Regions from separate parts of the Paenibacillus sp. LS-5 genome, predicted to be linked through region 2. Evidence: riboswitches for the same ligand, from Rfam matches in the RefSeq annotation. Region 2 holds a riboswitch; each other region holds the start of a gene.
What was found. Region 2 has a riboswitch for cobalamin ahead of AC0MA3_RS17780 (S-layer homology domain-containing protein). Riboswitches for the same ligand answer to the same signal wherever they lie in the genome.

Region 1 (7,362 bases), on a different contig from region 2:
GAGAGAAAGTTTGGAGCTGAAGGAGCGATAGCGACCGCCTTTGTCATCGGATGTCAACCGCTATAAGCGGAATATAATCAAGACATCTGATGACAACAGCGGCCGGAAGCCCAAACATTTCTCGCAGTGACGAATATATCACCGTTTTTCTACCCAGGGCACTAAGACAATTAGCTCGCGCAAGACTCACACTCTTCTATAGTTAAGGCACGGCTCCGGACATAATAAGTAGACTTCAATCCGCCCTTCCAGGCGTTCAGGTGCAGATTCAGGAAATCGGTCGCCTTGATGTCAGGCGTCACGTACAGGTTGAAGCTCTGGCCCTGATCGACATGGCGCTGGCGGGCCGAGGCCATGCGGATCGACCAGTTCTGGTCAATCAGGAACGCCGTTTTGTAATACCAGATCGTCTTCTCGGACAGATCCGGTGCCGGGTTAGCGATCTTGTAAGTCGTTTTCTCCTCGTAGGAGAGCAATTCGTACAGCGGATCGATGCTGGCAGTAGAGCCGGCGATGATTGAGGTCGAGCCGTTCGGGGCAATCGCGAACAACCAGGCGTTGCGTACGCCGTCGGTAGCCACTTCCTGCTGCAGCTCACGCCACTGCTCCGTAGTCACATATTTGCCTTCCTGCTCGCCGCTGGTATAGCCGCGCGAAGTGAAGTAAGCGCCAGTCTCCCAGTCGGAGCCTGCAAACTTCGGATAGCGGCCCTTCTCGCGGGCTAGCTCCATGCTGGAGCGTACAAGCAGATAGTTAATGTGCTCATACAAATGGTTGTTGTATTCCACGGCTTCGTCGGACTCCCAGCGGATACCCTTCAGCGCCAGCAGGTGATGCAAGCCGAAGGTACCGAGGCCTACCGCGCGGTATTGGCTGTTCGTGTACTGTGCCTGCAGTACTTCAATATTATTGATGTCGATGACATTGTCGAGCATGCGGACCTGAATCGGTATCAGCCGCTCCAGCACACCCGCCGGAATCGCACGGGCCAGATGGATGGAATTCAGGTTGCAGACCACAAAATCTCCAGGAACCTTCGAGATCACGATCCGGGTCTGGCCGTCCTTCGTAACCAGTTCCTCACTCTCGATAACGGTTGCTGATTGATTCTGCATGATTTCCGTGCACAGGTTGGAGGAGAAGACCATCCCCTGGTGCCGGTTGGGATTGGAGCGGTTCACCGTGTCGCGGTAGAACATGTATGGGGTGCCGGTTTCCAGCTGCGATTTCATAATCCGCTTCATGATGTCGATGGCTGGAACCGTGATGCGTGACAGCTCCAGATTAGCGGTAGCTTCAGCATACTTTTCACGGAAAGTGCCTTGTCCGAGCTTCTCGTCATAGAAATCCTCAAGACCCAGCGCGCGTCCGCTTGCATCCTTCCAGCCCATTACCTTCTTCACTTCATGAGGGCAGAACAGGTTCCAGTGGCTGCGTGCTTCCACAGCTTCCATGAACAGGTCGGGCAGGCAGACACCGTGGAATACGTCATGCGCACGCATCCGCTCGTCACCGTTGTTCAGCTTCAGGTCGAGGAAGGCGAGAATATCTTTATGGAAAACATCGAGGTAAACCGCAACAGCACCTTTGCGTGTACCGAGCTGGTCTACACTGACTGCAGTATTGTTCAGCTGGCGGATCCAAGGGATGACGCCGGAGCTTGTGTTCTTATGGCCACGGATATCGGACCCGCGGGCCCGTATTTTGCCAAGGTAGACGCCGATGCCTCCGCCCATTTTGCTCAGCCGGGCTACATCGGTATTGGAGTCAAAAATACCTTCGAGTGAGTCATCCACAGTGTCGATGAAGCAGCTGGAGAGCTGTCCGGCGACTTTTTTACCTGCATTGGACATGGTAGGGGTGGCAGCGGTCATATAAATGTTGCTCATGGCCCAGTAGGCTTCTTTAACCAGATCCAGACGTTTCTCTTCCGGCTCGGTGTGCATGAGGAACATCGCGATAATCATATAACGCTCCTGCGGAAGCTCCATTACGCGGCCGTCAAAGTCATGCGCCAGATAGCGGTCCGACAGCGTCAGCAGGCCGATATAATCGAACAGCAGGTCGCGCGTGTAATCGATGCAGCCGCCGAGCTCATCGATCTGTTCCTTGGTGTAGTGTGACAACAGTTCTTCGCGGTAGATACCCTTCTTGACCAGGTCGGTAATCAGCGGGTACAGCTCGCCGTAAGGCTCTTCCGGGTAAGCTTTATAGCGGCGGTTGACAGCGGCTTTCTTGTACAGGGAGGTCAGGAGGGAACGCGCAGCGGCGAACTTCCAGTCCGGTTCCTCTTTGGTCACCAGTTCAAGGGCGCTCATCGTAAAAGCATTGCTGATCTCTTCTCCGCTAACCTCGTCACGGCGCAGCTTGGACTGCACTCCGCGAATCAGGGTTTCCTTGCTTAGTTGATCCAGGCCATTGAGGATACGGTCGGCGTATACGGACAGGCGGATTTCATCAAAAGCCAGTTGGCGGTTATCGGGTTTCACAACGAGCTGTGGCATAGGTGCATACATCCTTTCGTTTTTGAGTTTAATTTTCAATATCACAAATTGAAGTATATAAGCGCAGAGAGCGGCCCGCCCCAAGGCTTGGCCTGCTCTTTGAAAGTTAACTGAATTTATAAGGCAGCCGGCTGCCAATGTACGATTTCGGTATCGGCGAGGCTAGCCTGAATATCAATAATCCGCTGGTTGCTGCTTCCCCGGTAGGGAAGGGTGGTGTCTTTAAGCTCTTCCACAAAACGTCCGTCAATCACGACCTGGCACAGGGCCAGCAGGTTCCATTCCGGTGAGCCGGGTGCTGCTGTAAGCTCTTCATAGGTATAGCCGGTGTAAATCCAGATAGGATAATCGGGCAGCACGCTGCGCAGCTCCTGAATGAAGCCCGCAGCCTCCTCTGCCGAGAAAAAAGGGTCGCCGCCTGCCAGCGTCAGTCCGTCCAGCAGCGGATTCGCTGCTATTTCGGCAATGATCTCCCGCTGACGCTGGAGGGTGAACGGCTCGCCGAAATTAAAATTCCAGGTCTTGGGATTGAAGCAGCCCGGGCAGCGGTGGCGGCAGCCGCTGAGGAAAAGGACGGCCCGCATGCCTTCTCCTTCATTGATCGATTCCGGGTAGTAGCCGCATATGTTCATAGATGCTTAACGCGGTCCCTTACTTCGGCTTGCTTGGCGGCATTAAAGCGGGTCTGGTAGTCGCCGGTCAGGTAGCCGGTTACCCGGCGCAGGCGGCGGATATGCACATCGTTCTCATGCGCGTCGCAGGAAGGGCAATTGGTGCCAATCACGCCTTCGTAGCCGCAGTTCGAGCAGCGGTCCACGGGATGATTGATGCTGAAATAGCTGACCTGCTGTTCCAGCGCGTAACGGATGATCTTCACAAAAGCCGCCGGGTTGCTGCGTGCATTCCCGTTCAGTTCCACGTAAGAGATTGCCCCGGCATTGCAGTATTCATGGAACGGTGCTTCCAGGCTGATCTTCTGAGCAGCGCTCAGCTCATAATAGACCGGGATGTGGAAGGAGTTCGTATAGTATTCACGGTCTGTGATGCCCGGAATGGACCCGAGCACTTTGCGGTCCACCTTGGTGAACTTGCCCGACAGGCCTTCAGCCGGTGTGGCGAACAGCGTGATGTTGAGGTTCAGCTCCTCGCTCTTGCGGTCACAGTATTCCCGCATATGACGGACAATGGCGAGCGCCTTGGCATGGATCTCCATGTCCTCGCCGTGATGCTTGCCGTACATGGCCTTCATGCACTCAGCCATTCCGATAAAGCCAATGGACAGACTGCCGTGCTTCAGCAGCTCGCCAACCGAATCATCGGGAGCAAGCGCCTCACCCCCTTCCCAGACGCCTTCACGCATCATGAAGTCGGAAGCTTTGGCCTTCTGGGAAGCCTGGATGCGGAAACGGTGGAGCAGCCCTTCCAGAGCAATGTCCATGTAATGGTTCAGATCGTCATAGAAGCCTTCTTCGTCGGCGGCAAGGCGACGGCCTGTGGCCGTGCCGTAAGCAAGTCCGAGCCGCACCAGATTGAGCGTATTGAAGGACAGGTTGCCTTTGCCGGAGCAGTGGTTGCGTCCGAAGCGGTCACCCAGTACCCGTGTGCGGCAGCCCATGGTTGCAAATTCGGTATCCGGATCGGCCGGATCGTAATACTGCAGGTTGAGCGGAGCATCCAGATTGGCAAAGTTCGGATACAGTCTGCGGGCAGAGCATTCGGCGGCTTTGAGGAACAGTTCATAGTTAGGATCGCCCTGCTGCTGATTCACACCCTGTTTGCATTTGAAAATCTGGATTGGAAATACCGGCGTTTCGCCGCTGCCAAGCCCGTTCATCGTGGCGGTCAGCAGCGAGCTGATCACCAGTTGTCCCTCAGGAGAGGTGCATGTACCATAGTTGATGCTGGTAAAAGGAATCTGGCCGCCCGAGCGGCTGGACATCGTATTCAGGTTATGTATCATGCTCTCTGCCGCCTGCAGCGTTTCGCTTTCTGTTTCTTTGGATGCAAAGCGGAAGGCGCGCGGATACTGCTCTGCCAGATCACCACGGCTCATAGTGATTTCGCCAGCAATGTCCCCGGCTTGTCCTTCTTCGAAATATTCGAGTCCCTTGCGGAACAGCTTGGCGAAGGATTTGGTCACATAAGGGGCCAGGTCATAATCCAGCTTGTTGGCGGATACGCCCCCGTATTGGGCATTCTGCTGGGACTGGAAAATAATCGCCACAAGCGACATCGCAGTCATAATCGAGTTGGGAGGACGCACGCTGCCGTTGCCGGTGTTGAAGCCTTCACGTAGAAGACGGTCGAACGGGATAAAGATACAGTTGGTGGTTCCAATCGCGTATTGGTCCAGATCGTGGACATACACCACATTGTCGAGGGTAGCCTGCACCAGTTGCGGAGGCATCGTGAAGTTACGGGCATACCACTTGGAATACTCACTGCCGAACTTGCTCATTTTGCCGGAAAAGCTCTCTCCGTTCAAATTGGCGTTCTCACGCAATAGATCCAAATCCCGGCTGTCGATGATATCGCGTCCCAAATGGATAACTTCCTCTAATAGATCCTCCTGTGCAGCTTGTCCAACATTGTACCGTTTCTCCAGCAGCGTCATTGTATAGCTCTCCTCTCGGTATATAAGAACGTTCTGACATAACGACTGACATTGTAAAAAAAAGCATCTCCCGCCGAGGACGGCGGAAAATGCCCGGATGCGTAAGCAAATAGCCGAAAACCGGATATTTGCGGATGGTCTCCATGGAAAGAATCTTTCCCGCAGAAGCCGATACCTGAGCGCGATATGCTTATCGCATTCAGGTATCGGCAGCCTTTGTCTCCCATTCGGCGGGAAGGCTGAATCTGCTGGTGCAGGCCGCATGCGGACACCTCTCCTGTTCCTCGCAGGTGTATATGATGGTGTCCGGAAACAGGCAGGTCTCCTGGCTTCCGGTGAATCCTGTGAGGCGCCTTCCCAAGGGGCGATGCCCTCAGTGGCGTGAGCCTCCAGATACTGTTCTGCAGGGCTTGTAGAAGCCAGCAGAACACCCGGTTACAGTGGCGGGACCACAGCGGATTTGCACCGCGTTTCCCTATTAAGCTTCAACCCTCTTGAGAGAGCAAAGCACCTGTTTCCACTATATTTTGTTGTCGCTAGATAAAAATAACCCAATATCTTGTGTTTGTAAACATTTTTTTGCGAGTCCGCGCCCCGGGCGGGTTCCACCCGTTTACTCACAAATGATCCACAGATGATCCACAGATAACCTGGCATTCGTCCACAGTTCATCCACAGGTAATCCACAACTTGTGTGTAAATTTTGCCGAATCCGGTTCATAAATTGTCCAAATGTTAGGGGGGATTTGTGGGGGGAGGCGGGAGTTGCTACAATAGAAGGGACCAGGGACTTATATAACGAGTTTTATATAGGAGGGGCTTCAGAATGGCAATTGGCGAAGTAACCGTAATTCCGATTGGTACAGGCAGCACCAGTCTCAGCAGCTACGTGGCGGATATGCAGCGCGTGCTGGAGACAGTGGAAGGTATTACGTATGAGTTGACATCTATGGGCACGATCATCGAGGGACCGCTCACACGGATTCTTGCGGCAGTCGAAGCCTTGCATGAATCCCCTTTTCGTGCGGGAGCTCAGCGGGTGTCCACCTCACTCAAGATTGATGACCGGCGCGACAAGCCTTCCACAAGCCGCAGCAAGCTGGAATCGGTGGAGCGCAAGCTACAGGCGGAATAGTTCTGTTTAACTAGTGATAGAATGGGTTGCGTTTTTCCCTAGACGGGGTATAATGTATTTTGTTTGACAGAAAAGAGCTTTAAGCTGGTGTAGCTCAGGGGTAGAGCAACGCACTCGTAATGCGTAGGCCGGGGGTTCAATTCCCTTCACCAGCATCCTTAAGAACTCAATCATGGCGCGGCTTTCCGGGATTCCCGGGGGTCGTGCTTTTTTCATGTTATCCAGGTAATTCTAACAATCTTCTACCCTTTATTCTGGTAAAGTGTTTGTATAGTTGCACAGAACCCCATAGAGTCATACAATAAAGTAGTAGAAAGCACACACAATGCGCAGGCAAGGGCTTCATGCTCTTTCGCCGGCATCCCGATATAAATAGGCGGCGCAGCTTTCCGGATTTGGGGGCTGCGTTTTTGCTGTCCAGGGAGGAGTAGAGGCATATATGAGATGTCTGACTATCCGGCAGCCCTGGGCGACCTTAATTGCGCTTGGGGAAAAACAGTACGAGACCCGTTCCTGGAGAACGGCTTATCGCGGGGAACTGGCTATTCATGCGGGTAAAGGGATAGACAAATCAGCCTGCAGGCAGGAGCCGATTCAGTCGGCCTTGGCACGGCACGGATTCAGCACAGACAACCTTCCTCTCGGAGCCATTATTGCCACAAGCCGTCTCGTTGAATGCTATCAGGTGACGGTTACGGACGCTGAAACGGGCTGGCCGGGCGGTAATGAATTTATTTTTGGGGATTATTCGCAAGGGCGCTTTGCTTGGAAGCTGGAAGAGATAACGGCGCTTGCTCATCCGATTCCTGCAAAAGGCAGGCTGAGCTTCTGGGAACACCCAGTCCTGGAGGGAGAGCAGTGACCCCCCTGGAGAACTGGACAAGCTTTTGAAGTGGACGGCAATGATTGGAGTAACAGGAAATTTATTTGTAGGCCCAAGCCATTAATGGGTATGAACCGGCTGACTCGCGGGTAATCTTCTTATAAGATGCGTTGGTGCAGCCATCGTGTCCTCCGTGATCATCAGGATGAATAAGAAAGGGCGTATGCATAGGAAATGGGAAGTCTCCTTATTGCGTGGCTTTGTATGTTGTGTTTGTATTTTTCGT
Region 2 (7,362 bases):
TGCTGCGGCAGGCTGCTTCGTGCCTGCCGCAGCAGACGCCGGAGCGGGCGTAACCGTTACGCCCGCAGCATTTGACGGCGCGCGGTCTGTGCCCGCGCCGTCCGGGTCAGCGGGCGGCGTGGCATCCGCCGCCCCTGCCTCTGCTCCGGCGGATGCTGCGCCGGAGGTTGAAGCGGCCATGCCGTCCGCCGGAGCGGAGGGTATGGCCGTGCCCTCAGGCCGCGCAGACGCAGCGGCCGGGGAACCGGCGGGCGGCACAGGCCCGCCGCCTGCGGAATCTGGCTGCGCCTGGGAGCAGCCGGCAAGCAGCAGTGATGTCAGGAGCGGAAGCAGCAGATAGAGCTTCCGCCGCCCTGGTTTTGATAGACTGAACATTACCTTCTACACCTCCACAAAAAGGGAAAAGAACGGGGGCAGTCAGCCTGTTCCCCGTTCCGTCCATACACCTTATGATTTCTAAATCTATACAAGCGAATTGGGAGCATCAGACTCCCTGCTGCTGAACGTGCCCTTCCCCGGGCCTGCAGGAATTCTCCATCAGCTGGTCAGGCACCCGCAGCGTAATCTATCAGCTTCTCCATTCACCCATACCATCCTGCTGGTAAGCTTTCCAACTCCATTAAGGCAATCTGACAGCCACAACTGCAGCCATTTCTCTAGTTACAGCTGCGGAAGGATTGAATTCCCCGCCCGCTCCTGTCATAAGCCCAAGTCCGGTCACAGTGCGTACCGCAGTTACTGCGTATCCGCTAATCTGGTCTTCATCGGTGAATTTACCGGCTCCGGCCGCGGCAGAAGCAGCATCCAGCTTGAACGCTCTCATCATCATCACAGCCATATCCTGGCGGGTAACCAGGCCGTCCGGTTTGAAGGTTGTTCCTGTTACTCCGCTAATAATACCCAATTGCTTCGCTTTATTCACTGCTCCATAATACCATGCATTCGCTTTAACATCACTGAAAGCTTGGGCAGCAGATGCGGGGGACGGCTCATTGCCGGTCAGTCTCAGCAGCAGCGCCGCGAACTCAGCCCGGGTAATCTTCTGCTTCGGAGCAAATATAAGGCTGTTCTTACTGACACCGTCCATCAGCTTGCGGTCATAAGCCGTATACACGGACTCCAGGGCCCAAGGGGAGATCGATTTCACATCGGTAAAAGCAGCACGGTCCGCCGCAGCAGACGCCACGGTCAGCGGCTGCGAATAGCGGACTACCGCAGGTGTGCTGTTTTTGAGATACCCTGTAATGACGATCGTATATTTATTCGCTGGCACGCCGCCGGCAAAAATAGCATTACCCGCTGCATCCGTAACAGCCGTTTTACCGCCGATGGTTACCTGCACACCGGAGGACGGTGATGTGACCGGATCGGAGGTGAAGGTCTTTTCATTCCACACCCACTGTTTTTGAGTCACTTTTACCGTGAGATCCTGTCCCGGCTTCGGCTGTGCTGGAGATACCGTCACGGATTCCACCACCTGTGTGTTATCCCCGCCATAATAGACGAGTATGCGGTCATTCGCCTCCAGGGTAAAATCGCCCATGCCTACGCTTGGATAAATCCACGCTCCGCCGCGGGCTACCACATACATCCAGCCGTCATAGCCGCCAAAAGCACCGGCAGTCACGCCGCCGATCCCCGTCACGTAATTGCCTGCTTCATTAACCAGGGCCACACCCTTCTGCGCTGCTGCTTTCTCCAGCGCATTAAGCACATTGCCTGCATATACAGTGCCCTCTCCAAGGGTTCCACCCGGTCCTTCAATGGCAACGGACACGAGAACCTGAGGATTCTTCACAGGCACACTGCTGAGATCATACAGTTTGCCGCCTGTGCTGTACAGGCTGTAAGCTACCAACGCTTCCAGCGCCTGTTCGGTTGAGAGCTGGTTGTAGCTTCCGCCAGCCGTATGGGTGAACCCGCCGCCGGCTGTGCTGAAGCTCAGCAGCTTACCGATCAGATTCACATTACCACGGGTATACTCCGCTCCCGTAGGGTCTACACCAAAGGAAGACAGTCCGATGATCGCCTGAGCAACACTTTCACTGCTGTCACCGTAGCCGCCATTCTTATCCTGTGCGGTAGCGAGCCAGGCTGCTGCCCGCTGTCCGGCGGTTTTCGCTGCCGGATCATTCTTATGTCCAGCCAGCACCGTCAGCACCATCGCCGTCATATCCGGATCACTTGCACCCGTAGTCAGGGTGAAGCCGCCGTCTGTATTCTGCTTAGCCAGAATCTCCGCCAGCAATTTGGCCGGTGTCCATTTGGCATCAGCAGGAATGTTATAGCTTCCGGAATCCAGAGCCAGCAGCACATAAGCTGCGTTGTTCAGCGTCTGGCCGGTGATTTTATCGTTATTGTACAGCTTCTCAATCAGGTTGTAGCCGCCAACATTAGCCGGATCGCCTCCAAGTGCCTTCACGGCAAGCGTAATCCGCGCATATTCCGTAGCTCTGGCGAATACGCCCTTGGCTGCGGTTACTTTGCTTTCAAGTGATTTTAGATAGCTGTCCGGGACCTTGTAACCGGCTTGGGCAAGGCCGATAGCCTGCCAATCCGACTGTACCCCGTTCTTCAGCACAAACTCAGAAGTCGCATAGACCGCATCAGCTACGCTGGCTGCCTGTTTTGCAGTTATAGTTGAGGCGGCACTTCCGGAGTTCGCGGCAGCTGCAGTACCCGTCTCCGCAAAAGCTTGTCCTCCCGGAGCTACAGCCGCTCCCAGAACCGCGAACAGCATGATTACGATCAAACCTAGCCGTGTAAACCTGGATGATAGATTGTTCTTCATAGCTAACCTCTTTCTTTGGATAAAATGGATGAAGCCTTCGTCCTCCGCTAGGCGCGGCAACACAAGCAGACACGGCTGCGCCGTCCTTATAAGGACGGTATCCGTTTCTGCGAGAAATATAAGGATAATCAATGGCGTGAAGCGTATAAATCCTTATATTCACATAAAAGACCGCCCTTTACAGGGCGGCCGGGGAAGGATACAAAATGCACGGCGGCTATACAATATTACTCTTAAGCAGCCGTCTGCTTGTATTGCACCTGTTCCGCATTCTTACCCCCGAAGAATAGAAACAACAGCGAAAAAGGCAGGTCTCCTGGCTCATGCTTCATTGCTTCCCTTGCCTTCCCATCCTAACAGCAGACAGTGGCATTTCAAGAGTTGCTCCGCATTTACAGTGGCGGGACCGCGCCGGACTTACACCGGCCTTCCCTTTTAAGCAGATTACACACAAAGAAACCGCTTTGCCGCCTTATAATGGCAGCGCTCGTTTCTAAGAAAATCCGCACCTTTTTCTAAAGCTTATTAAATTTTAATATTCATAATCATATCTACTATTTCCCTGTATGTCTATAGACAAGCTGTTTCAATTCTGTGCCGCCCCTATCCATTCACTTCAAAAAATCCTGAACAGCGTGATATACCGGGCTAGTACGGCATATCACGCTGTTCAGGATTGTAATCAGTTATTCTTTGCTGCCGGTGTGAACCAGCATTTGCAGGTTGGTTGTATTCTGTACAGCAGAATGAGAATAAAAATTTCCGTGGCTTCTTATACAGAACAGAATCTAATCTGCTGCTTATTCCCCATCCGGCTTCGGGCTGGCTGAAGGAGTAGGCTCGATCCCAGATGTAGCCTCTGGCGTACTGTCTGGAGTACTACCTGGAGTACTATCCAGAGTACCCTCCGAACTAGCCTGCAGCTTCAGCGTATAGCCTCCGGCGGTGATTACATCACCTTCCACCAGCTTCGCTCCAGGCTCCAGCTCCACCGTCACCTCATATACGGGCGCAGGAGTTCCCGCGCCCGAAGCTCCCGCTGTCGGGGAGGCGGCAGCTTCATCAGCGCCGCTGCTGTTCCCTGCGGCTGCTTCACCCGTGCCGCCGCCGTTCCCTGCGGCAGCTTCATCAGTGCCGCCGCTTTTTCCTGCGGCAGCTTCACCAGTGCCGCCGCTGTTCCCTGCGGCTGCTTCACCAGTCCCGCCGCCGTTCCCTGCGGCAGCTTCACCAGTCCCGCCGTCAGCTCCGGCGGCCAGGCAACTGCTCGCAGTTGCTACAACCTTGTAAGTGTCCGTAACGTTGTTACCGGACATCACAATGATCTGCGCCGGCTTGAAGGCGGCACATTCCGCCTCATCGGCAAAGCTGAACACCAGCTTGGCGTTTTCATTTCCGCCGCCTGCTGTTCCGCTGCCTTCGTTCCCGCTGCCGGCAAGCCGTACAGAGGCCGGGGCTTGAACTTGTCCCCCCGCATTCGTGGTGGTGCCCCGAACCGGGCTCAGGGTCGCAGCCGGCGCAGCGGTATCCCCGCTGCCGCGCAGCATGCTCATTGCGATGATGGCAATAATCAGTACGATACCCAGGATGCTGCCGGAGATCAGGATCTGAAATCGGCTGCGGCTGACCCACCGCGCCAGCGGCGAAGCCAGCTGGGAGCGCGCTTCGTTGTATACACTTTGTAGCGCCGGGCCTGCGGCGGCGGCATAGCTTTTGCGGAATTCGCGGCTCTTGAACGCCTCGCGGTCACTGTTCAGGAAGTATTTCAGAACGGCCCGGCGATACCCGGGCCACAGCTTTTTATTCGAAATAGAAAATAGCGGATTGCCCTGCGACCAGGCCAGGAAACGGTAGATCGTCTCTGTGTCCCCGCCCGCCTTGCGCTTCAGCAGTTCCATCAGCGTCTCATAATCCAGCGGTCCATCCTGCCGCTCACTGTTATGATAAAAGGCCAATGGCACACGTTCGAATGGCTCAATACTGTGCGATTCCTTCAACCAGCGCCGTCCGAGCAGCTGCACATCATCCAGCTCTCGGGGAGACAACCCGGCAAAAATCTCCTCATCCGGCTTCTCCTCCCCGAACCAGCGGTACGCAGCGCGCAGAGCATTAGCTTTACGCTTCGCTATAGCGTCCAGCGGCGGCTGCCAGTCTGCCGTATCCCGGTAGCGCAGGAAAGAAATCTCCAGCAGCTGCTCCAAGGAGAGCTCGTCCAGCGAGATCCGGTTCAGCAGGAAGCGGTCAGCAGCCGTTCCCAGCTCCTGCAGCAGCGACAAGGCCTCAGGATGGATTCCGCCGCCTTTGCGCCGGTCCTTCTCCGCCTTCTGAACCGACTCATGCACCATGGCTACCGCAGCTACCGGATCATTGTCCCGCTGCAGCTTCTCCAGCAAATATTCCTTAACCGTATCACGTACAAAAACCTGCTGCAGCACCTCCGGGAGAAGCCGGCCGAAGTGGGCTACTATACGCAGCACATCTGCCGTTCCGGCTGCCGCGACAAGTCTGGATTCCAGATACGGTTCAAACAGCGCTTTGCGGAAGATCGTCTGAGGCAGTATTCTTTTGAAGAAATCCTCACTCAGCGCATCATCGCTCTCGATTATACCGTAGGCCGCAGCCAGCACATCTTCCCGGCCTGCGTTCCGGCAATTCAGCATCCCGTTAATGAAATAATCGATGATTTTGACCCGGTAGTTATGGCCCGGCAGCGCAAAATACTCCTTGAACCGTTCCAGAATCTCTGGCGATGGAATCCCGTTCTTGCGGATCAGATCATATTCGCGGTCAAATCGCTCCAGGAACATGTCGTTCAGCCGGACCCGGGATTCCAGCGCCCCTTCCGGCTTCAGGTAGGACAGCAGGCCGCCAAGCACAGCATTCTTATTCTCTGTATATAAGGCTTCACTGCCCTGTTCAATCTCATAGAATACAGCCAGCTCATTGTAGAGTGCCAGTGACAACTTACGATCCACACTCTCGCCAGGCAGCAGGGAATCGGCAAATCTGGCGAAATCTTTGAGAACGCCGCCCTTTTGCCCAAGCGCCTTCCACGCAAGGTCTGCATACGTCTGCCGGGACTCGCCGAAATCGGCATTAAGCACCCGCCCGCTTGCCAGATCGAAGATATAATCCTTCTCAATATTGCGGTCACCCGGGCGTAAGGAGCCCTTCTCCACAAAGGTCAGGTGAATATATTTGCGGCTTTGCGGCTCTTTGGCATAAGTGATCACTCCCAGCCTGCGGCGGAAGTCATACGGCAGGGAAGCATAGATGACCTCCGTCAGCTCCACCGCACGCTGCGACAACTCACTGATCGGTACATCGAGCGTCACATAGATCTTTTTCTTCCCGGCTACAGACAGCATGACCGCCTGCAGCAAGGCTTTGAACAGCTCCTCGGTGAAGCCGAGACTGCCGAGCACGATCAGCGGGTCCGCAGCATGCACACGGCCCTCTACCGGTATAGCTTCCAGTTCAGGCAGTATCCCGCCTGGCTCTCCGTCATAGCTCCGCGCAAACCCGGCATTCAGCCATTGCCCGTACCCCTCCAGAATCTCCTCTGAGCGGATGGGCGGCACCACGAAATTATGGGCAAAAAAAGCGCTCCGCTGCCCGGTAAAATCGGCTGCCACATACCGGCTCTGCCCGATAACCGTATCATTTGTTTCCGTATGGAACAGATGCAGCGCGGCAGGGTACTGCGTTTCATCCTTCTCGCCGCGCGCCGTTAGCTCTGCAGGAGCATCGTAGAGGCAAAAGGGATGCAGTATTTTTTTGACGAAATTATTGTCCAGGCTCTCCGACTTCGCTACCGTATCGAATCCTTCTGTCGCCCGGTACACCCCGCGCCGCTCGCGGGTATACATCTGCTGGGTGATCATGGACCCTGAAAATCTGTTCACGGCCCGTCGCTCCCCTCAATATAATTCAGTTTGTGCAGCAGCCAGATGAAAGGCTCATCCACACGGATTGGGCTGACTACACCTTCTATCCTTTGATTCACGGGATTGCTGCCCAGTGCGGAGACGGCAAAATACCCCGTATTCGCAAAATACACATCCATCGTATCCTTGAACGGACGGTCCACCTTCTCAATGAAGCGGCGGATTTCACCGTCAATGTTGTGGAACTCATCCAGATTGAGCGTTTTGCGGTGCACATAGTTGTTGAATACATTGCTGTTGGACTTGATGTAGTCGCCGTCCTCATCCTTAAGGGAATGCAGCATGTCGCTTTTGGCGAGCACTACAGCGGTAGGAATATCAGTTTTGCTCTTCTCCTGATAGGCGATGAAATCGCCGAACATGGTCAGCACCACATCCCGTGGCTCGTCATACTGCGAGACCCATTCACCCGGGCGGTCCCCGAAGTTGATGCGGATCTTCTCGCGGATCGAGCGGATCTGCAGCGGATCGACCATGAACAGGATGCCCGCGGAGTTCTTGATATGCTGGCCGTGCAGCCCAAGATAATCCTGATCCACCATCCCTTCACCGGCAACATCGAAGAATACCAGTGTCAGCGGAGGCTTGGATTCATCCTTGAATACAAATTGGAAAATAAACGGCTCC
Region 3 (7,362 bases), on a different contig from region 2:
GAAATGGCTCAGCGTGTTGTGCTTAATACGGATATCCGCAAGGGAACGATTAACCGGAATATTTATGGACATTTTTCCGAGCATTTGGGACGCTGCATTTATGAAGGCATCTGGGTAGGAGAAGATTCACCGATTCCGAACACCAAAGGCATCCGCAATGATGTTGTGGAAGCGCTTAAGGAGATCAAGGTGCCGGTGCTGCGCTGGCCGGGCGGATGTTTTGCTGATGAATATCATTGGAAAGATGGCATTGGAGCACGCGAAGGACGCAAACGGATGATCAATACACATTGGGGCGGCGCCGTGGAGAACAACCATTTTGGGACGCATGAATTCATGGAATTGTGCGCTATGATGGAATGCGAGCCTTATATCAACGGCAATGTAGGCAGTGGAACGGTGCAGGAGATGTCTGAATGGGTAGAGTATCTGACCTTTAACGGTATATCTCCGATGGCTGAGCTGCGCACGAAGAATGGCCGCGAAGAAGCGTGGGCCGTCAAGTATTTTGGCGTAGGCAATGAGAACTGGGGCTGCGGAGGCAATATGCGTCCTGAGTATTACGCAGACTTGTACCGGCAGTACCAGACCTATGTCCGCAACTATGGAGACAATAAGATTCACCGGATCGCCTGCGGACCGAATTCGGACGATTATTACTGGATGGAAGTGCTAATGCGCGAAGCCACCCGGTTTATGGACTCCATCACACTGCATTACTATACGGTTCCCGGTGCAACTTGGGAGCATAAGGGTGCGGCTACCGGCTTTGAAGCTTCGGAATATTTCACGACACTGGAAAAGGCGCTGCACATGGAAGAACTGATAACCCGCCACAGTGTGATTATGGACAAATATGATCCTGAGAAAAGAGTCGGCCTGATCGTTGATGAGTGGGGAACCTGGTATGATGTGGAACCGGGAACGAACCCAGGCTTCCTCTATCAGCAGAATTCGATCCGCGATGCGCTGGTTGCCGGACTGACACTTAACATTTTCCACAACCACAGCGACCGTGTGCGTATGGCGAACATTGCCCAGACGATTAACGTGCTGCAGGCTGTCATTCTTACCGAAGGCGAGAAAATGCTGCTCACTCCGACTTATCATGTATTCAATATGTACAAGGTGCATCAGGATGCAGAACTGCTCGATCTGACTCAGGAGAGCGGATCTTACAGCTTTGAAGGTAAGGAGATTCCGGAAGTATCCGCCTCAGCTTCGGTAACGGCAGAGGGTGTGATTCATGTCAGCCTCTGTAACCTGAATCATGCAGCCTCAGCAGTACTTCCACTGGAATTACGCGGACTCGCCGGCCAAGCCGTTCAGATCAGCGGTACAACTCTGGCCGGGGCAACGATCGATGCCCACAACTCGTTCAGCGAGCCGGAAGCTGTCGTTCCGCAGCCGTTCACAGCTTTCAAGCTGGAGGGCGATACGATTACTGTGGAGCTGCCGGCGATGTCGGTAACGGTACTGGAGATTACACCGAACGCATAAAAGGAGTACTGCTATGGCCACAACCTCTTCCTGTAAAGGCTGCCGGGACGACTATAAGGTCACAGATGCACAGATCGCCCGTATTCTGGCATCCTCGATGTTCAATGAAGGTAACACCGCTTCAGATTCGTTGTATGCGGAGCGGGTCGCCATTTGCAGTACCTGCTCCAAACTGCAGGATGGGGTAACCTGCACCGCCTGCGGCTGCATCATACCGGTTGTTGCCCGTTTGAAGGCAAGGGGCTGTCCGCTTCCCGGGGGTGGCCTGTGGCAGCCGGTTAACGAATAGACAAGGTACACTATCGCCAGGCCGTGCTGTAACGGTATAACGATTGCTAAACCTGGCTAAGCCCAGAAACCCCGAATTCCACCAGTTTGATAAACTGCGGAATTCGGGGTTTCTTTGTTTTGTGCGTATATGGGGGTTAAGCAGACCCTGCCGACTCATTGCTGTCTGGCATATCTGTATAATATAAATCTACCAGCATGTCTTCGTTATAATTGCCGAACCCTTTGCCGAAGAGGGTTAGACCCCCGATATGCTCGGCATCTTCTTCCACAGACAGCATGAACGTCCATTGTTTGCTGCGGATGCCCACCTGTTCAAGCGTAACCTCGGACAGCTTATGGCCATCCATAAAAGTACCCTTTGGAGTAACCCTCAGCTGCTTGAGCAGTCCGTATTGATTGGTGAGGGCTGGCCACCAGGATGGTGTGTATTTGCCCTGCCTGTCTCCATAATCACCGGGACTTGTCCAGTAGCCAAGCTTGTGCCCGTTCAGGGTAAAGGTGATGTCCGAAGGCCAATTATTATTAATGGATGGTGCTTCCGAGGCAATCTCCATCGTAATGACCAGTTCCTCTGGCTGCTGGCTGGATAGCAGAAAGTTGGGGATTTTATATTCGACATATCCTTTGCCAAACCAGAGAATACCGGCATTCATCCGCTCGAGATCCCAGAAATAACGCGGATCGTCAAAGTTGCCGATGATTTGATCCGTGGTAGCCAGACCGCAGGTCGGTTCGATCTGGAAATTGGAATAATGCCCGACGGGGATCTCTTTACGGTGGCGTTTACGCTCTGTTTTACCTTGTCCCGGGAACAAAATCTCGGCATTGTCCACGGCTATTGTGCAGATTTTCTGCAAGCCGCTCCGTCCGGGAGCCATATGGGTGCTGATAAGTCCGGCAGCCTCCAGCTTACGCACATGCATGGTCATAATCGCACTGCTGAGCTGCACCGCTCCGGCTAATTCCTTGACATTCATGGGCTGGACGGCAAGCAGACGGAGCATATGCAGTCGAACAGAGCTGGATAATGCTTCGTACACCGGCAGGGATTCTTCAGTAAGATCAAGTTTCATGAAAAGCCTCCGATACAGCGTTATAGTTAATAATTATATTACTCAAGTGACATTCTTACAAGCTTCCTGCGCTGCACTTTTATCACAGACATGCGTGAGCGGTCTCCGCTATGATGTACAGGATGAATCAGCGACGAAACAAGGTGCCTTTGATTGATATCAAGGGATAACAGGGAATCGGGTGCAACTCCCGAGCGGTCCCGCCACTGTAAGGAAGAGCCGGCTTCAACAAGTCACTCGGCGATAGCTCCGGGGAAGACGAAGCCAGGCGATGATCCCGAGCCAGGAGACCTACCTTGTTTGCGCACACACGACTCTACGCGGATAGGAGCGGTGTACGAATGGATGAACAGATGAGGGGGCGCTGCTTGTTTTGGCGGCGGGCCTGCCTTCTTTTTGTGATCTGAATACGTACATGTACCTCCCACCCCACAAGGCGGGAGTTTTTGCTTTGAGTACCGAAGCTGTATCAAGGATGGAGGAACAAGAATGAACAGACTAGGAAAGCTGCTGATTATCGGTTTTGGTCCCGGTGCAATGGAGCATATTACGGGCCGGGCTTTGGCGGCGCTGGAAGAAAGTGAGGCTGTGATCGGCTACAGCACTTATGTGGATTTGGTCCGGCCGCTGCTGCGGCATCAGGAGATTGTCGGAACAGGCATGACCGAGGAGGTCAGCCGGGCCCAGGAAGCGGTTCGCCGGGCAGAGGCTGGGCAGACCATTGCTGTCATCTCCAGCGGAGATGCAGGTGTATATGGAATGGCGGGGCTGGTCTATGAAGTGCTGATCGAACGGGGCTGGAAACCTGACACAGGTGTAGTGGTCGAAGTGATTCCAGGTATTTCGGCGATTCAATCCTGCTCCTCGCTGCTGGGAGCACCGATTATGCATGATTCCTGTACGATTAGCCTGAGTGACCATCTTACGCCTTGGGAGAGCATTGCGGCACGGGTGGAAGCAGCAGGAATGGCTGACTTTGTAATTGCCTTTTATAATCCGCGCAGCGGGAAGCGGACACGCCAAATTGAAGAAGCCCGTCAGATTCTGCTACGCTACCGGGACCCTGCCACTCCGGTCGGTATCGTAAAAAGCGCCTATCGTGACCGCCAGCAGACCATCGTCACAACGCTCCAGGATATGCTGAATCATGAGATCGGCATGCTCTCGACTGTAATCGTCGGCAATTCAGCTACCATAGTCTATGAAGGCCTTTTAGTTACACCACGCGGCTATGAGCGCAAGTACTGCCTTGGCGCTGATACGCAGGTACTGAAGCCGCATGAACGGCTGCAGACCGCAGCAGAACCTTGGTCGCTGGCGGCATTGGCTGGCGGTGACCAGGAGAGCGGGATTCAATCTGAACCCGTGCTTTTGCAGAACCCGGAAGGTGCCAGCCGGAAGCCGGCGGTGCTGCTAGTAGGACATGGAAGCCGTGTGGAAGAGGGGAATGAGGAGCTGCGGAACTTTACCCGTTTGCTGGCTGACCGGAGGCCGGAGTATATCATGGAGACCTGCTTTATCGAGTTGTCGGCTCCAACCATTTCCGAAGGCATAGATCTATGTGTCCGGGGAGGAGCCGTTAAGGTCTATGTTGTACCGATTATTTTGTTCGCGGCGGGACATTCCAAGCTGGATATTCCGATGGCCCTGGATCAGGCGAAGCTGAAATATCCGGATATGGAATTTATATATGGCCGGCCTATTGGCGTGCAGGAGAGAGCAGCGGAAATTCTGTTAGACCGCATTGCAGGAGCTATGGCGCTGTCGCGGCCGATTCAGACATCAGAACAATGGGCGCAATCTGGAGACATCACTAATAATGCGATCGTACGCGCACACCAAAGCCACTTTGCGCACCCGGATAGCAGCAAGCAGGAGATAGCGGCTGTGCTGAGTGAGGAAAAGGACCAGATCACAGATGAAGATACTATCGTGCTTGTCATGGGCCGCGGAGGCAGTGACCCGGATGCGAACAGCGACCTCTTCAAGCTGACCCGTCTGCTCTGGGAAAGAACCTCCTTTAAAAGCGTCGAGGCCTGCTTTATTGCTATGGCCAAGCCTTCGCTGAACGCAGGATTGGAGCGGTGCCTTGCACTTGGAGCGCGGAAAATCATCGTGCTTCCGTATTTATTATTCACCGGGGTGCTGATGAGACAGTTCAACGAAACGGTGAACGGTTTTACCGCAGCACACCCGGAGATTGAAGTAGAGGCAGGCAGCTATCTGGGCACACACCCACTGCTGTCCGACATGCTGATCGATCGGATAGATGAGACTGTGGCGGGCCTGACTGTAGCCAACTGCGACAATTGCAAATACCGCGATGAAGCTTCTATTCATCATCATCACCATCACCACGGTGACGAGGCGCATCATCACGGCTCCCATGGGGGAGAAGGGCATGGATGTGGCCATGAACCCGCCAACTACTCCAATGGCGCGCTGACCCGATGATATTTATGCTATGTGGAACCAGTGATGCCCGTGAACTGGCGCTTTCCCTGTCAAGTGAAGGGCTACAGCTGCTGGCGTCCGTTGTGACGGCAAGTGCTGCGGAACGCCTTGAAGCAGCGGGCATACGGACGCGTATCGGCAGGCTGGATCAGGATGGAATGATCTCCTGCCTGAGGAAGGAAGGCTGCAGCGCCATCATTGATGCCAGCCATCCGTTTGCACAGGAGGCACATGCCCATGCGATGAGAGCCGCTGCAGTGCTCGGTCTGCCCTATTGGCGTTATGAGCGGCGCAGCGTCAGTTATGATAAACATCCCCGGTTAATGGTCGTGCATTCCTATGAAGAGGCAGCGCGCAGGGCCAAGCAGCTGGAAGGCTCCATTATGCTGACGACCGGCGGCAAAACATTAGAGGTTTTTGCAGGACAGCTGCTGGAGAATACCGCTATCCGGTTAACCGTAAGACTGCTGCCCTGTCTGGAAAATATACAGAAGTGCATTTCCCTCGGGATAGAACAGCGCAACATCATTGCGATGCAGGGACCTTTTTCACGTGAAATGAATGAAGCTCTCTATAGACAATACGGAACCCAAGTGATGGTTACGAAAGAGAGTGGAGCAGAAGGTTCCCTCGATGAAAAGGTGCATGCGGCGCTGGATATGGGCCTGTATGTCATATTGATTGCACGCCCTCAAACGGCTTTTGGAGATCACTGCAGGGTGTATCAGTCCTTTGATGAGATCGTGTCGGCGGTTACAGCTTTATATAAGAAATGAGGGATAGCTATGGAATTTGGTACGGACTTTAAGCCGCTTACGGTGCAGCCGCAGGAGATTGAAAGTCTGAGCTTTCAAATGATTACCAGTGAGCTGGGGGAGCATGATTACAGCGCCATGCAGTATCCAGTCGTGCAGCGGATCATTCATGCTTCTGCCGATTTTGAACTGGGGCGGAGTCTCGTGTTTCATCCCGGGGCGGTGGAGGCGGGTATTTCCGCTATTTTGGCGGGAAAGCCCATTATTGCAGACGTGCGTATGGTGGAAGCCGGCATTGCCAAGGAGCGGATTCACAAATATGGCGGCGAAGTCCGGGTGCATATCTCTGATCCGGATGTAATTGAGGCTGCCAAGGCGGAAGGAACAACCCGCGCTATCCTCGCAACCCGTAAAGCCTGCGCTGAAGCGCCAGGCGGGATCTACGTGATTGGCAATGCGCCAACCGCGCTGCTGGAATTGATTCGTTTGATCAAAGAAGGTGCTGCAAAGCCTGGACTTGTGATTGGCATGCCGGTCGGATTTGTATCTGCTGCTGAGTCGAAGGATGAGCTGCGCAAACTAGATATTCCATATATCACTAACATCGGACGCAAAGGCGGCAGCACAGTTGTGGTTGCAGCGGTCAACGCACTCAGCCTGCTGGCTGTCCGTCAAGCGTCAGAGTTGCAGAATCAGGGCCAGTAGGGCCCTGGTGAATATCACCTGACACAGCAGAGAAGGGAGGCGAATTGGGTCATGGAACAACGGGAGTCACTGGATTTCCAGGGTAGTAAGCACGGCAGGGATTCCGGGTATGCCGATCCCTCAGTACCACTGCGCCGCGGTTATACGACCGGTGCCTGTGCTGCCGCTGCCGCCAAAGGCGCAGTGCTCCTGCTGGTTACCGGCGAAGTTCCACAGCGTGTGGAGATCGATTTGCCTGCCGGCTTCCGGCATACGTTCGACCTGACAGGGGGTGAGCTTACCGGCAGGGACTCGGCAATCTGTGCAACTGTGAAGGATGCCGGGGATGACCCGGATGCGACACATCAGGCAAGGATTGTGGCTGCTGTAAGCTGGAGCGATACTCCCGGTGTAGAGATAGACGGAGGCAAAGGTGTCGGGAGAGTAACGAAGCCGGGGTTACCGGTACCGCCCGGAGAAGCGGCGATCAATCCTGTGCCCCGGCGCATGATCAGGGATGCGGTGTCCGAGGTACTGGAGGAGCATGGCGCGGCCAGGGGGGTGCAGGTAGTCATCAGTGTGCCGGAGGGCGAGGCCATTGCACT

Region 1: it holds a riboswitch for cobalamin, as region 2 does, so the genes downstream of both, AC0MA3_RS24090 (anaerobic ribonucleoside triphosphate reductase) here and AC0MA3_RS17780 (S-layer homology domain-containing protein) in region 2, are expected to answer to the same signal.
Region 3: it holds a riboswitch for cobalamin, as region 2 does, so the genes downstream of both, cobJ (precorrin-3B C(17)-methyltransferase) here and AC0MA3_RS17780 (S-layer homology domain-containing protein) in region 2, are expected to answer to the same signal.

Annotation. Positions count from the first base shown of each region.
Region 1 covers NZ_JBWAVA010000023.1:61,109-68,470, forward strand. Annotated here, with positions in the region: gene AC0MA3_RS24080 (ribonucleoside-diphosphate reductase subunit alpha) at 171-2,504, opposite strand; gene nrdG (anaerobic ribonucleoside-triphosphate reductase activating protein) at 2,621-3,136, opposite strand; gene AC0MA3_RS24090 (anaerobic ribonucleoside triphosphate reductase) at 3,133-5,118, opposite strand; cobalamin riboswitch at 5,417-5,648, opposite strand; gene AC0MA3_RS24095 (MTH1187 family thiamine-binding protein) at 5,945-6,253, shown strand; tRNA gene AC0MA3_RS24100 (tRNA-Thr) at 6,337-6,408, shown strand; gene AC0MA3_RS24105 (ASCH domain-containing protein) at 6,693-7,115, shown strand.
Region 2 covers NZ_JBWAVA010000012.1:111,843-119,204, reverse strand. Annotated here, with positions in the region: gene AC0MA3_RS17785 (DUF4430 domain-containing protein) at 1-375, opposite strand, end outside; gene AC0MA3_RS17780 (S-layer homology domain-containing protein) at 620-2,791, opposite strand; cobalamin riboswitch at 3,081-3,270, opposite strand; gene AC0MA3_RS17775 (GAP1-N2 domain-containing protein) at 3,592-6,693, opposite strand; gene AC0MA3_RS17770 (hypothetical protein) at 6,690-7,362, opposite strand, start outside.
Region 3 covers NZ_JBWAVA010000004.1:212,018-219,379, reverse strand. Annotated here, with positions in the region: gene AC0MA3_RS08580 (alpha-N-arabinofuranosidase) at 4-1,500, shown strand; gene AC0MA3_RS08575 (DUF6171 family protein) at 1,514-1,789, shown strand; gene AC0MA3_RS08570 (ArsR/SmtB family transcription factor) at 1,926-2,864, opposite strand; cobalamin riboswitch at 2,989-3,177, shown strand; gene cobJ (precorrin-3B C(17)-methyltransferase) at 3,354-5,318, shown strand; gene cobK (precorrin-6A reductase) at 5,315-6,094, shown strand; gene AC0MA3_RS08555 (precorrin-8X methylmutase) at 6,104-6,778, shown strand; gene AC0MA3_RS08550 (cobalt-precorrin-5B (C(1))-methyltransferase) at 6,830-7,362, shown strand, end outside.